One region of the Blautia sp. AF32-4BH genome, then DNA from elsewhere that is predicted to be linked to it. Evidence: predicted binding sites of a transcription regulator. Region 1 holds the regulator's gene; each other region holds the start of a gene.
The links. The regulator Rex, encoded in region 1, represses fermentation and respiration genes when NADH is low (regulators of the CRP and FNR family bind a similar motif). The targets are predictions, from matches to a motif close to ATTGTTAANTANTTAACAAT.
Positions count from the first base shown of each region.

Region 1 (3,279 bases):
TCCATGTATTTAATATTGCCTGTTTTTCCGGAGGTATTCACAAATTTCATCCGGCGCTTCAAAAAAGTCCGCCCGGAGTCCTTTTGGGAACCCGTGATTCTGATCTGCTTTGCTCAGATTGACTGCAATCCTCTGATAATCTCGGATGCTGTTACATAGGAAGCACTGCTTTTTTCTTCCGCAGCCTCTCCCGCCTTTCCATGCGCATATGCCGCCAGTGCCGCTGTTTTGGCAAGGCTGATTTTTTTCTCGTTTTTTTCACACTGACGTTTTGCTGCAAAGGCGCCTGTGATTCCCGCGAGCACATCGCCGCTTCCCGCCGTCGCAAGCGCACTGCTTCCGCTTGTGTTTATGTAATACTGCTCACGCCCTTCCTCTGCTGTCACGGTTACGGAATCCTTTCGTACACAGCAGGCCTGGTATTTTTCGGCTGCCCTTCCGGCGCTTCCTGCCGGGTCACGCTGGCATTCTGCAATGGTCATGTGCAGCAGCCGTGCAAGCTCTCCTACATGAGGCGTTAAAATTTTTTCTGCCCGGCAGCCCGAAAGAATCTCTGCATCTTCTGCAATCAGGTTCAGCGCATCTGCATCCAGAACAAGAGGAACTTCTGTGTGCTGCACCGTAAAAACGAGCAGTTCTTTTGCCGTCCGGCTTTTGGAAAGTCCCGGTCCCGCAACAACAGCGTCCGCCCAGGCGAGATCCTGCAGCAGGGCTTCTTCCGGAAGCGGCTCATCCTCCTTCCAGAAATCCGCCATTGCTTCCGGCAGGGCACAGAAAAGCGGCGTACGGTTTCTTTCCTCTGTCACAACCTTTACCATGCCGGCACCGGATGCAAGGACTGCCCTGGCACACAAAACAGCGGCTCCGCACATGGCACCGGAACCGGCAAGTACCAGCACCTTTCCGAAGGTTCCCTTATTTCCCATCGGCGTGCGGGTAAGAAACCGGTCCAGATCTTCTTTTTCCACTGAACCGTACCAGGGCGTCTCCTCTTCTCCTGCATCAAAGCCGATTCCGATATCACGGACCAGGACCTCTCCGGCATATCGTTTTCCGGGATCAAAGAGAAGCCCTGGCTTTGCACAGGCAAATGTCACCGTGGCTCTGGCTTTCACCGCCGCATCAAGGACCTCTCCGGTATCCGTGTGGATCCCCGAAGGGATGTCCACGGCAAGAACAGGAACACCGCTTGCGCAGATTGCTTCCACTACCCTCCGGTACTCCCCTGCCAGCGGACGGGATACGCCAATTCCAAAGATGGCATCTATGATAACAGTATATTCCCGGAAATCCGGATTCTTAACCTCACGGACCCCATAATTTTCCGCAATTTTCTTCTGTGCTCTCATGCCTTCACTGTATTTTTCCGGATTTCCAAGACAGAACAGTTCCGCATCCACCCCTTTCGTCTTTAAAATCCGTGCAATTGCCGCACCGTCCCCTCCATTATTTCCGGGACCGCACACAGCAAGGACTTTTCCTGTATCCCATGTTCCATTTTGAAGCTCCTCCACGCAGGACAGCGCTGCGCGCTCCATCAGTACCAGGGACGGTATCCCCATGGTTTCGATCGTATTGCGGTCTGCCTGCTTCATCTGTGCTGCTGTAAGAATCCGTTTCATCGCTTTTCCTCCTTTTCCTGCCTTATCCGGAAAGTGAACAGAAAAAGTCTCCGGTTTCCCGAAGACTCTCCTGCTTTTGTTTTGGTTTCTTAATTGTTCTTTGGATGCTCCGCCTCATATCTGGTCAGATTGTAGGAGAGACGCATCAGACTTTCGGAAAGATGGACGTTCTCGACGATCACATCTTTCGGAAGTTTTAAGTTTAGATCGGTATGTGCAAAATTCCAGATTGCTTTTACACCGTTGTCCACGAGAATCTCTGCCATCTCTACCGCTTTTGCTTTTGGCAGTGTCAAAGCCGCAATCTCTACATGGTGTTCCTTGATAAATTCCGGAAGCTCGTCCGCCATGCGGATTTCAATTCCGCGCACGGAGATTCCTTTTAATACCGGGTTGACGTCAAAAATACCGACCGTTTTGAATCCGCTTCTTTCAAAGGCCGCATAATTAGCAAGCGCCTGTCCCAGATTTCCGGCTCCGACAAAAATCATATTGTGGACTCTGTCCAGACCTAAAATTTTTCCAATCTCGCTGTACAGATACCGCACGTTATAACCATACCCCTGCTGGCCGAAGCCGCCGAAATTATTTAAATCCTGGCGAATCTGGGAAGCTGTCACTTTCATCCGCTCGCTCAGCTCACCGGAAGAGATCCGTTCTACTCCGTCCTCCAGCAATTCGCCCAGGTAACGATAATATCTAGGAAGTCTTTTGATAACTGCCCGCGAAATTCCTTTTTCTTCCAAGATAAATTCCTCCTTATTTACACCTGCATATATTCATATTATATATGGTTGATAGAAAATTGTCAAAGATTTCTTGAAATTTTGTGTATTACTCTCTATAATAAGGATGGTGTATTATGTCAAAATACAGAAATATGTTATCTGGAGGAACCACATGATTCTTGCATGTCAGAATATCTCGAAAGCATTCGGGACAACGGAAATTATCAAAAATGCATCTTTTCATATAGAAGAACGCGAAAAAGCCGCACTGGTCGGCATCAACGGCGCCGGAAAATCGACGCTGTTAAAAATCATCATCGGCGAAATGAGGGCCGATGAGGGAGAGGTCATCCTCTCCAAAGGAAAGACGATGGGCTATCTCGCCCAGCATCAGGATCTGACCGGACACCTTTCCATTTACCAGGAAGTGCTGACCGCGAAACAGAATCTGATCGATATGGAGGAACGCCTCCGTCAGATGGAAAGTGATATGAATACAAAATCCGGTACAGAGCTGGATGAACTTCTTTCCACCTACACCCGCCTCTCCCATACCTTTGAACTGGAAAACGGATACGCGTACCGCAGTGAAGTCGTCGGTGTTTTAAAAGGTCTTGGCTTTTCCGAGAGCGATTTTGAAAAACAGGTGGACTCCCTCTCCGGCGGTCAGAAGACCCGCGTGGCACTTGGTAAACTGCTGCTCACCAAACCGGACATCATTCTGCTCGACGAGCCGACCAACCACCTCGATATGGACTCGATCTCCTGGCTCGAAACGTATCTTTTAAATTACAGCGGAGCCGTCCTGATCGTCTCCCATGACCGTTACTTTCTCGACCGCGTTGTCACAAAAGTCGTTGAAGTGGACAATAAAAAAGTAACAACTTTTGAGGGAAACTATACCGCCTACAGTCAGAAAAAAGCAATGC
Region 1 is NZ_QTVL01000001.1:398,885-402,163, reverse strand. It holds gene DWZ44_RS01915 (NAD(P)H-hydrate dehydratase) at 114-1,622, opposite strand; gene DWZ44_RS01910 (redox-sensing transcriptional repressor Rex) at 1,712-2,368, opposite strand; gene DWZ44_RS01905 (ABC-F family ATP-binding cassette domain-containing protein) at 2,523-3,279, shown strand, end outside.

Region 2 (3,279 bases), on a different contig from region 1:
AGGACCTGCTGCCATGTTGTCCGGGTGAAGAGTACGTCCTGTACCACCGCCGGAAGCAACGGAGAAGTATTTTTTACCAGCTTCGATACGCTCTTTTTTGTAGGTACCTGCAACTGGATGCTGGAAACGAGTCGGGTTGGTGGAGTTTCCGGTGATGGAAACGTCAACGTTCTCTTTCCACATGATAGCAACGCCTTCGCGAACGTCGTTAGCGCCGTAGCAGTTAACTTTCGCACGCGGTCCATCGGAGTATGCTTTTCTGAATACTTCTTTCAGTTCTCCGGTGTAGTAGTCATATTCAGTCTCTACATAAGTAAAGCCGTTGATACGAGCGATGATCTGAGCAGCGTCTTTTCCAAGACCGTTCAGGATAACACGCAGAGGTTTCTGACGTACTTTGTTTGCTTTTTCAGCGATACCGATAGCACCCTCAGCAGCTGCGAAGGACTCATGTCCAGCCAGGAATGCGAAGCACTCGGTGTCCTCTTCCAGAAGCATTTTACCAAGGTTACCATGGCCAAGACCAACTTTACGCTGATCTGCTACAGAACCCGGGATACAGAAGGACTGAAGTCCCTCACCGATTGCTGCAGCAGCTTCAGAAGCTTTGCGGCATCCTTTTTTGATTGCGATTGCTGCGCCTACAGTGTAAGCCCATTTTGCATTCTCGAAGCAGATTGGCTGAATGCCTTCGATCATTTTGTATACATCAAGGCCAGCAGCTTTTGTAACTTCTGCAGCTTCTTCGATGGAGTTGATTCCGTACTCAGCAAGCTTAGCCAGAATCTGTTTCTCTCTTCTTTCATATGATTCAAATAAAGCCATTTTCCTATCCTCCTAAATTATCTGATTACTCTTTTCTCGGGTCAACGATCTTAACAGCATCAGCAACACGTCCGTACTGTCCGCTTGCTTTTTCGAAAGCTGTGTTTGCATCATCGCCGGCTTTGATGAAGTCCATCATCTTTCCGAAGTTGATGAATTTGTAACCGATAATCTCATCATCTGCATCCAGAGCGATACCTGTTACATAACCGTCGGTCATCTCCAGGTAACGAGGTCCTTTTGCAAGAGTTCCGTACATGGTACCAACCTGGGAACGAAGTCCTTTACCAAGGTCTTCCAGGCCTGCGCCTACAACCAGTCCGTCCTCGGAGAATGCACTCTGGCTTCTTCCGTAAACGATCTGCAGGAAGAGCTCTCTCATAGCAGTATTGATAGCATCACACACAAGGTCAGTATTTAGAGCCTCAAGGATGGTAAGTCCTGGCAGAATCTCAGATGCCATAGCTGCAGAATGAGTCATTCCTGAACATCCGATAGTCTCAACGAGAGCTTCCTGGATAACGCCCTCTTTTACGTTCAGAGTCAGTTTGCAGGTACCCTGCTGCGGTGCGCACCAGCCAATACCGTGAGTGAATCCGGAAATGTCTTTGATTTCTTTTGCTTTTACCCATTTTGCTTCCTCCGGAATCGGAGCTGCACCGTGATGCACGCCCTGGGCAACCGGACACATCATTTCTACTTCGTGTGAATAAGTCATTGTTAAACTCCTTTCAAATATGTACTTATTTGAGCTTTTGTCTTTCGAACGGACTGTTTCCAGCCTGTTCACAGACCTATGGTTATTGTCTCACAAAATTGGTCATTCGTCCAGCATATTTTGATAAAAAATTGCAAAGACCACCGGAAAACGATAAAATTTCCGACGGTCTTTTAAATCAATCGGTTTGGTTTTCTCTCGATAAAAGAAAATTTTTTTAATTATCAGATTTTTTTGATAATTTCTTTCGCATTCTTAAAAATATGACCTGACGGGATCACACCGCGAACACAGGAGAGTGGATAAATGTTGGAATTTCTTCCGACAACCGTTCCCGGGTTCAATACGCTGTTACAGCCGACCTCAACTTCATCGCCGAGCATCGCACCGAATTTTTTCAGTCCGGTTTCGATCTGTTCATCTGCGCCTTTGACAACAACGAGCTTCTTATCGGATTTTACATTGGAAGTAATGGAACCGGCACCCATATGGGCTTTGTATCCAAGAACAGAGTCGCCGACATAGTTGTAATGCGGAACCTGTACTTTATTAAAGAGAATGACATTTTTCAGTTCGGTGGAGTTTCCAACGACAGCGCCTTCGCCGACGATGGCGTTTCCGCGGATAAAGGCACACTGACGGATCTCAGCGCCTTTTCCAATGATGCATGGGCCGTTAATGGAAGCGGTCGGTGCGATCACGGCATCTTTTGCGATCCAGACATTTTCGCCGCGTTTTTCGTATTCTGCCGGATCGAGTGTTTCGCCGAGTTCAAGAATAAAATCTTTAATGAGCGGAAGCACTTCCCATGGATACGTTTTGCCTTCAAAGATTTTTGCGGCAATGGTCTGGGTTAAATCATAAAGTTCAGAAATGGTTGCATCTTTCATGCGTGATTCATCCTTTCTTGTTTTAGTTCCTGTTTATCTTACCACATTTCAGGAGTTCTGTGCGCCTTTTTTTCCGGCGGTGGAATAGGACTTTGCAGAGGAGTCTTCTGCAGCGGTACGTTTCCCGGTACGGGAGCGCGTGGAAGAGGCTTTTCTGTAATACGGCGCGGACGCATCAAAGCTGCTCTTTAGCTGGAACTGATTCCGCAGCTGCTTCACATTTACCGTGTGGCGTGTCACAAAGTTTTCCAGTTTTCCCATATATTCCTCGGAGGTAATGGAGCCTTCCGCTACATAGGTAAGTCCCTTTTCCCAGCTTGCCGTCAGCTCCGGATTCAGAAGCGGGCGGATCGACTGGTGTACGACGTCGTAGATCATTTCGCCAAGCTGTGTCGGGGTGATAACCTGCGTCTTTTTGTTCAGAGCAAGATATTTGATAAAGACAAGCTTTTTCAGAATCTCAGCACGCGTCGCACTCGTTCCGATGCCGCTTCCCTTAATCTGTTCGCGCAGCTCCTCGTCTTCAATGAGCTGTCCGGCATTTTCCATTGCAAGGATCATCGAACCGGAGGTGTAGCGTTTTGGCGGAGAGGTTTCTCCTTCCTTGATAGAAAGGCCGAGAAGATTCAGCTCGCTGCCTTTCTGCAGCTGGGACAGCGCTGCAAGAAAAGAGGGATCGCAAGTCGTCTCGTCCTCCTTTCTGCCCTCGTCGTCCTCCTCTTTCTTACGGAAGAAAGAATACTGCATGGCTTTTAAATAGCCCTCCTGCACGAGAACGCGGAAGTTGGAGAAAAACTGCTCGCCGCCGATTTCGGTGACAAGAGCAACTTTCTGATAGACCGCCGG
Region 2 is NZ_QTVL01000021.1:29,195-32,473, forward strand. It holds gene DWZ44_RS16820 (GGGtGRT protein) at 1-825, opposite strand, end outside; gene DWZ44_RS16825 (iron-sulfur cluster assembly scaffold protein) at 851-1,543, opposite strand; gene DWZ44_RS16830 (acyltransferase) at 1,768-2,433, opposite strand; gene DWZ44_RS16835 (DNA topoisomerase) at 2,482-3,279, opposite strand, start outside.
Region 2: the regulator Rex is predicted to act here: its motif matches at 1,663-1,682, upstream of DWZ44_RS16825 (iron-sulfur cluster assembly scaffold protein).

Region 3 (3,279 bases), 300 kb from region 1:
CGATCAGTTTTTTGATCGTCGGAAGAGCAGCTACCAGACGGTTCTCATCTGTGATTTTTCCATCGATCAGCGGAACGTTGAAGTCGCATCTTACAAGGACTCTTTTTCCTTTTACGTTGATATCATCTACGGTTTTTTTGTTTAACATGGGCGTTTCCCTCCATATATCCAACTGCATCTGCCGCGCCGTTTCTTTGTTTTTGCGGCATCGCGGTCCTTATTTAAAAATGCAGTTTATAATTTTTGCACACGGAAAAGGGCTGTTTTTGTGCCGTATTTTTCCGCCGCATTCGCAAAAAGGGTCCGGTCCTTAACAGACCGGACCCTTTGGGCTCTGAAATTTTGCCGTTCAGTTTGTTAAATTATGCTAACTCGCTGAAGTATTTGATGGTACGAACCATCTGGCTTGTGTAGGAGTTCTCGTTATCATACCAAGAAACAACCTGTACCTCTGTTGTTCCGTTGTCCAGCGGAAGAACCATGGTCTGAGTTGCATCGAACAGAGAACCATATCTCATACCAACGATGTCGCTGGATACGATTTCATCTGTGTTGTATCCGAAGGACTCGGTTGCAGATGCTTTCATTTTTGCGTTGATCTCGTCAACAGTTACAGTTCCTTCTACAACTGCTGTAAGGATTGTGGTAGAACCGGTTGGGGTTGGAACACGCTGTGCAGAACCGATCAGTTTGCCGTTCAGTTCCGGAATAACAAGGCCGATTGCTTTTGCAGCACCTGTGCTGTTTGGAACGATGTTAACTGCAGCTGCACGGGATCTTCTCAGATCGCCTTTTCTCTGCGGTCCGTCCAGAGTCATCTGATCTCCAGTGTAAGCATGGATAGTAACCATGATACCGGATTTAATCGGAGCCAGTTCGTTCAGAGCTTTTGCCATAGGTGCAAGGCAGTTTGTGGTGCAGGATGCAGCGGAGATGATGTTATCGTCTGCTGTCAGGGTCTCATGGTTTACATTGTAAACGATGGTCGGAAGGTCGTTACCAGCCGGAGCGGAGATAACTACTTTACGAGCACCTGCATTGATGTGTGCCTGAGCTTTTGCTTTGGAGGTGTAGAATCCGGAGCACTCCAGAACTACGTCTACGCCAAGCTCTCCCCATGGGCAGTTGTTAGCATCCGGGAAAGCATAGATTTTGATGTTTTTGCCATCTACTGTGATGGAATCTTCATCGGATGTTACGGTATCAGCCAGAGCATATTTTCCCTGAGAAGAGTCATATTTTAACAGATGAGCTAACATCTTCGGGGATGTTAAATCGTTGATTGCTACTACTTCATAACCTTCTGCTCCAAACATCTGTCTGAATGCAAGACGTCCGATACGGCCAAAACCATTGATTGCTACTTTTACTGCCATGATTTTCAATTCCTCCTAAAAAGTGAATTTTAATTTTGAGTCTCTGTACTTTGTTAAAGAAACATCAACCTTATCTGTATAATACCTAATTTCGTCGGAAAATTCAAGTTCTATTTTCAAGAAAATACGAAATTATTTCTAAAATTTGTGAAGAGGCCGGATGCCGATCCGTATTTCTGCAAAATTTCGAAAGATCCGTCTATTGCAGAAAAAGCCGGAATCCAGCCTTTCTGGGGCTTTTTTCCGGCTTTTCCTGCGCGTTTTCTATTGGATCGGCAGATATTCCGGCTTCTTCTCTTTAAACCGCACGTAGTACCGGAATCCGGCTTCCTGCGCGATGGCTGCCGCGTCCGCGAAATGAAACGCTATATGTTCCGGTTTGTGGGCATCGGCACCGAAGGTGATCTTTTCGCCGCCCAGTTCCCAGTATCTTCTGATAACATCCGGCGTCGGATTCGGCACGCCAAGGCCTGCCTTGTAGCCGCCGGTGTTGATTTCCAGCGCGATATCGTACTGAATCAGCTCTTTTAAAATGGTATCGATCTCGTCCGCAAATGCGCGGTAGCTGTAATCTTTTCCCTTTTCTCTGCAGTAGCGTACCACATAATCCAGATGACCAAGCGTCTGGAAATTGTGGAAGAACCGGATATTTTCTGCTGTAGCCCGAAAATACGCCCGGTACAGCTCTTCTGCTGTCCAGTCCGGGAAAGCATCCTCATAATAGGGGTCTTTTCCGTCAATGACATGCATGGATCCGATCACATAGTCGAACGGCCACGCATTTACATACTCTTCCATCCGTTCTTTTAAGTGGAGCTGCAGTCCCAGTTCCACGCCGAATCGGATATCGATTCTGTCGTAGTATTTTTCCTGCAGTTCCCGGATTTTTGCCGCATATGCCGGTGTATCGAGCTGGAACTCGCCGGTACTGTAATCCATATCGTAGTGATCCGTCAGGCAGATTGCCGGAAGTCCCAGCTCGACTGCCCGTTTTACCATCTCTTCTGTTGGTGCTTCGCTGTCACTTGAAAAGAAACTGTGCATATGACAGTCCGCTATTTTCATCTTTCGGCCTCCGTAATCGTTCCGCCTCCGCCGACACAGCCGTCCACGTAGAAGACAACAGCCTGTCCCGGTGTCGGAGCACGCACGCCGTCCGGGAAGGTACAGGTAATCTCATCTTCCCCGGTCCGTTTGATCACGCACGGGGAGCCTTTGTGCCCGTACCGGATTTTTGCGGTGCAGGAGAGCTCTTCTCCAAGTTCCAGCGGCGGAATTGCCATATAGTTTACTTTGTTTGCTTTTACTACTTTTGCGAAAACCTCTTCATTTTCGCCGACCACAACCTCGTTCGTCTCCGGACGGATTTCCAGTACGAACACGCGGTGTCCCATCGGAAGGCCGAGTCCGCGGCGCTGTCCTACGGTGTAATGGGTAATCCCCTCATGGGTACCGAGGATTTCACCCTTTGTATTCACGAAATTGCCTTTCGGTGCCACGATTCCTGTCTCGTTCTGGATAAAGGAAGCGTAATCCTGATCCGGCACGAAGCAGATTTCCTGGGAATCCTTCTTTTTTGCTACCGGAAGACCGATTTTTGCTGCAATCTCACGAATCTGATCTTTTGTGTAGTCTCCGACCGGCATCAGCGTATGCGAAAGCTGCTCCTGGGTCAGATTATACAGTGCATACGTCTGGTCTTTTGCCGCTGTTACCGAATTTGCAATCGCATACCGTCCATTGGCAAGCTGTTCGATTCTTGCATAATGTCCGGTCGCAATGTAGTCCGCTCCAATGGAAAGACTGCGCTGAAGCAACGCTTCCCATTTCACATAGCGGTTGCAGGCGATACACGGGTTCGGTGTTCTGCCGCAGAGATATTCGTTCGTGAAATAGTCCATGA
Region 3 is NZ_QTVL01000001.1:94,032-97,310, reverse strand. It holds gene DWZ44_RS00505 (phosphoglycerate kinase) at 1-148, opposite strand, end outside; gene gap (type I glyceraldehyde-3-phosphate dehydrogenase) at 363-1,376, opposite strand; gene DWZ44_RS00495 (histidinol-phosphatase HisJ family protein) at 1,641-2,441, opposite strand; gene mnmA (tRNA 2-thiouridine(34) synthase MnmA) at 2,438-3,279, opposite strand, start outside.
Region 3: the regulator Rex is predicted to act here: its motif matches at 1,426-1,445, upstream of gap (type I glyceraldehyde-3-phosphate dehydrogenase).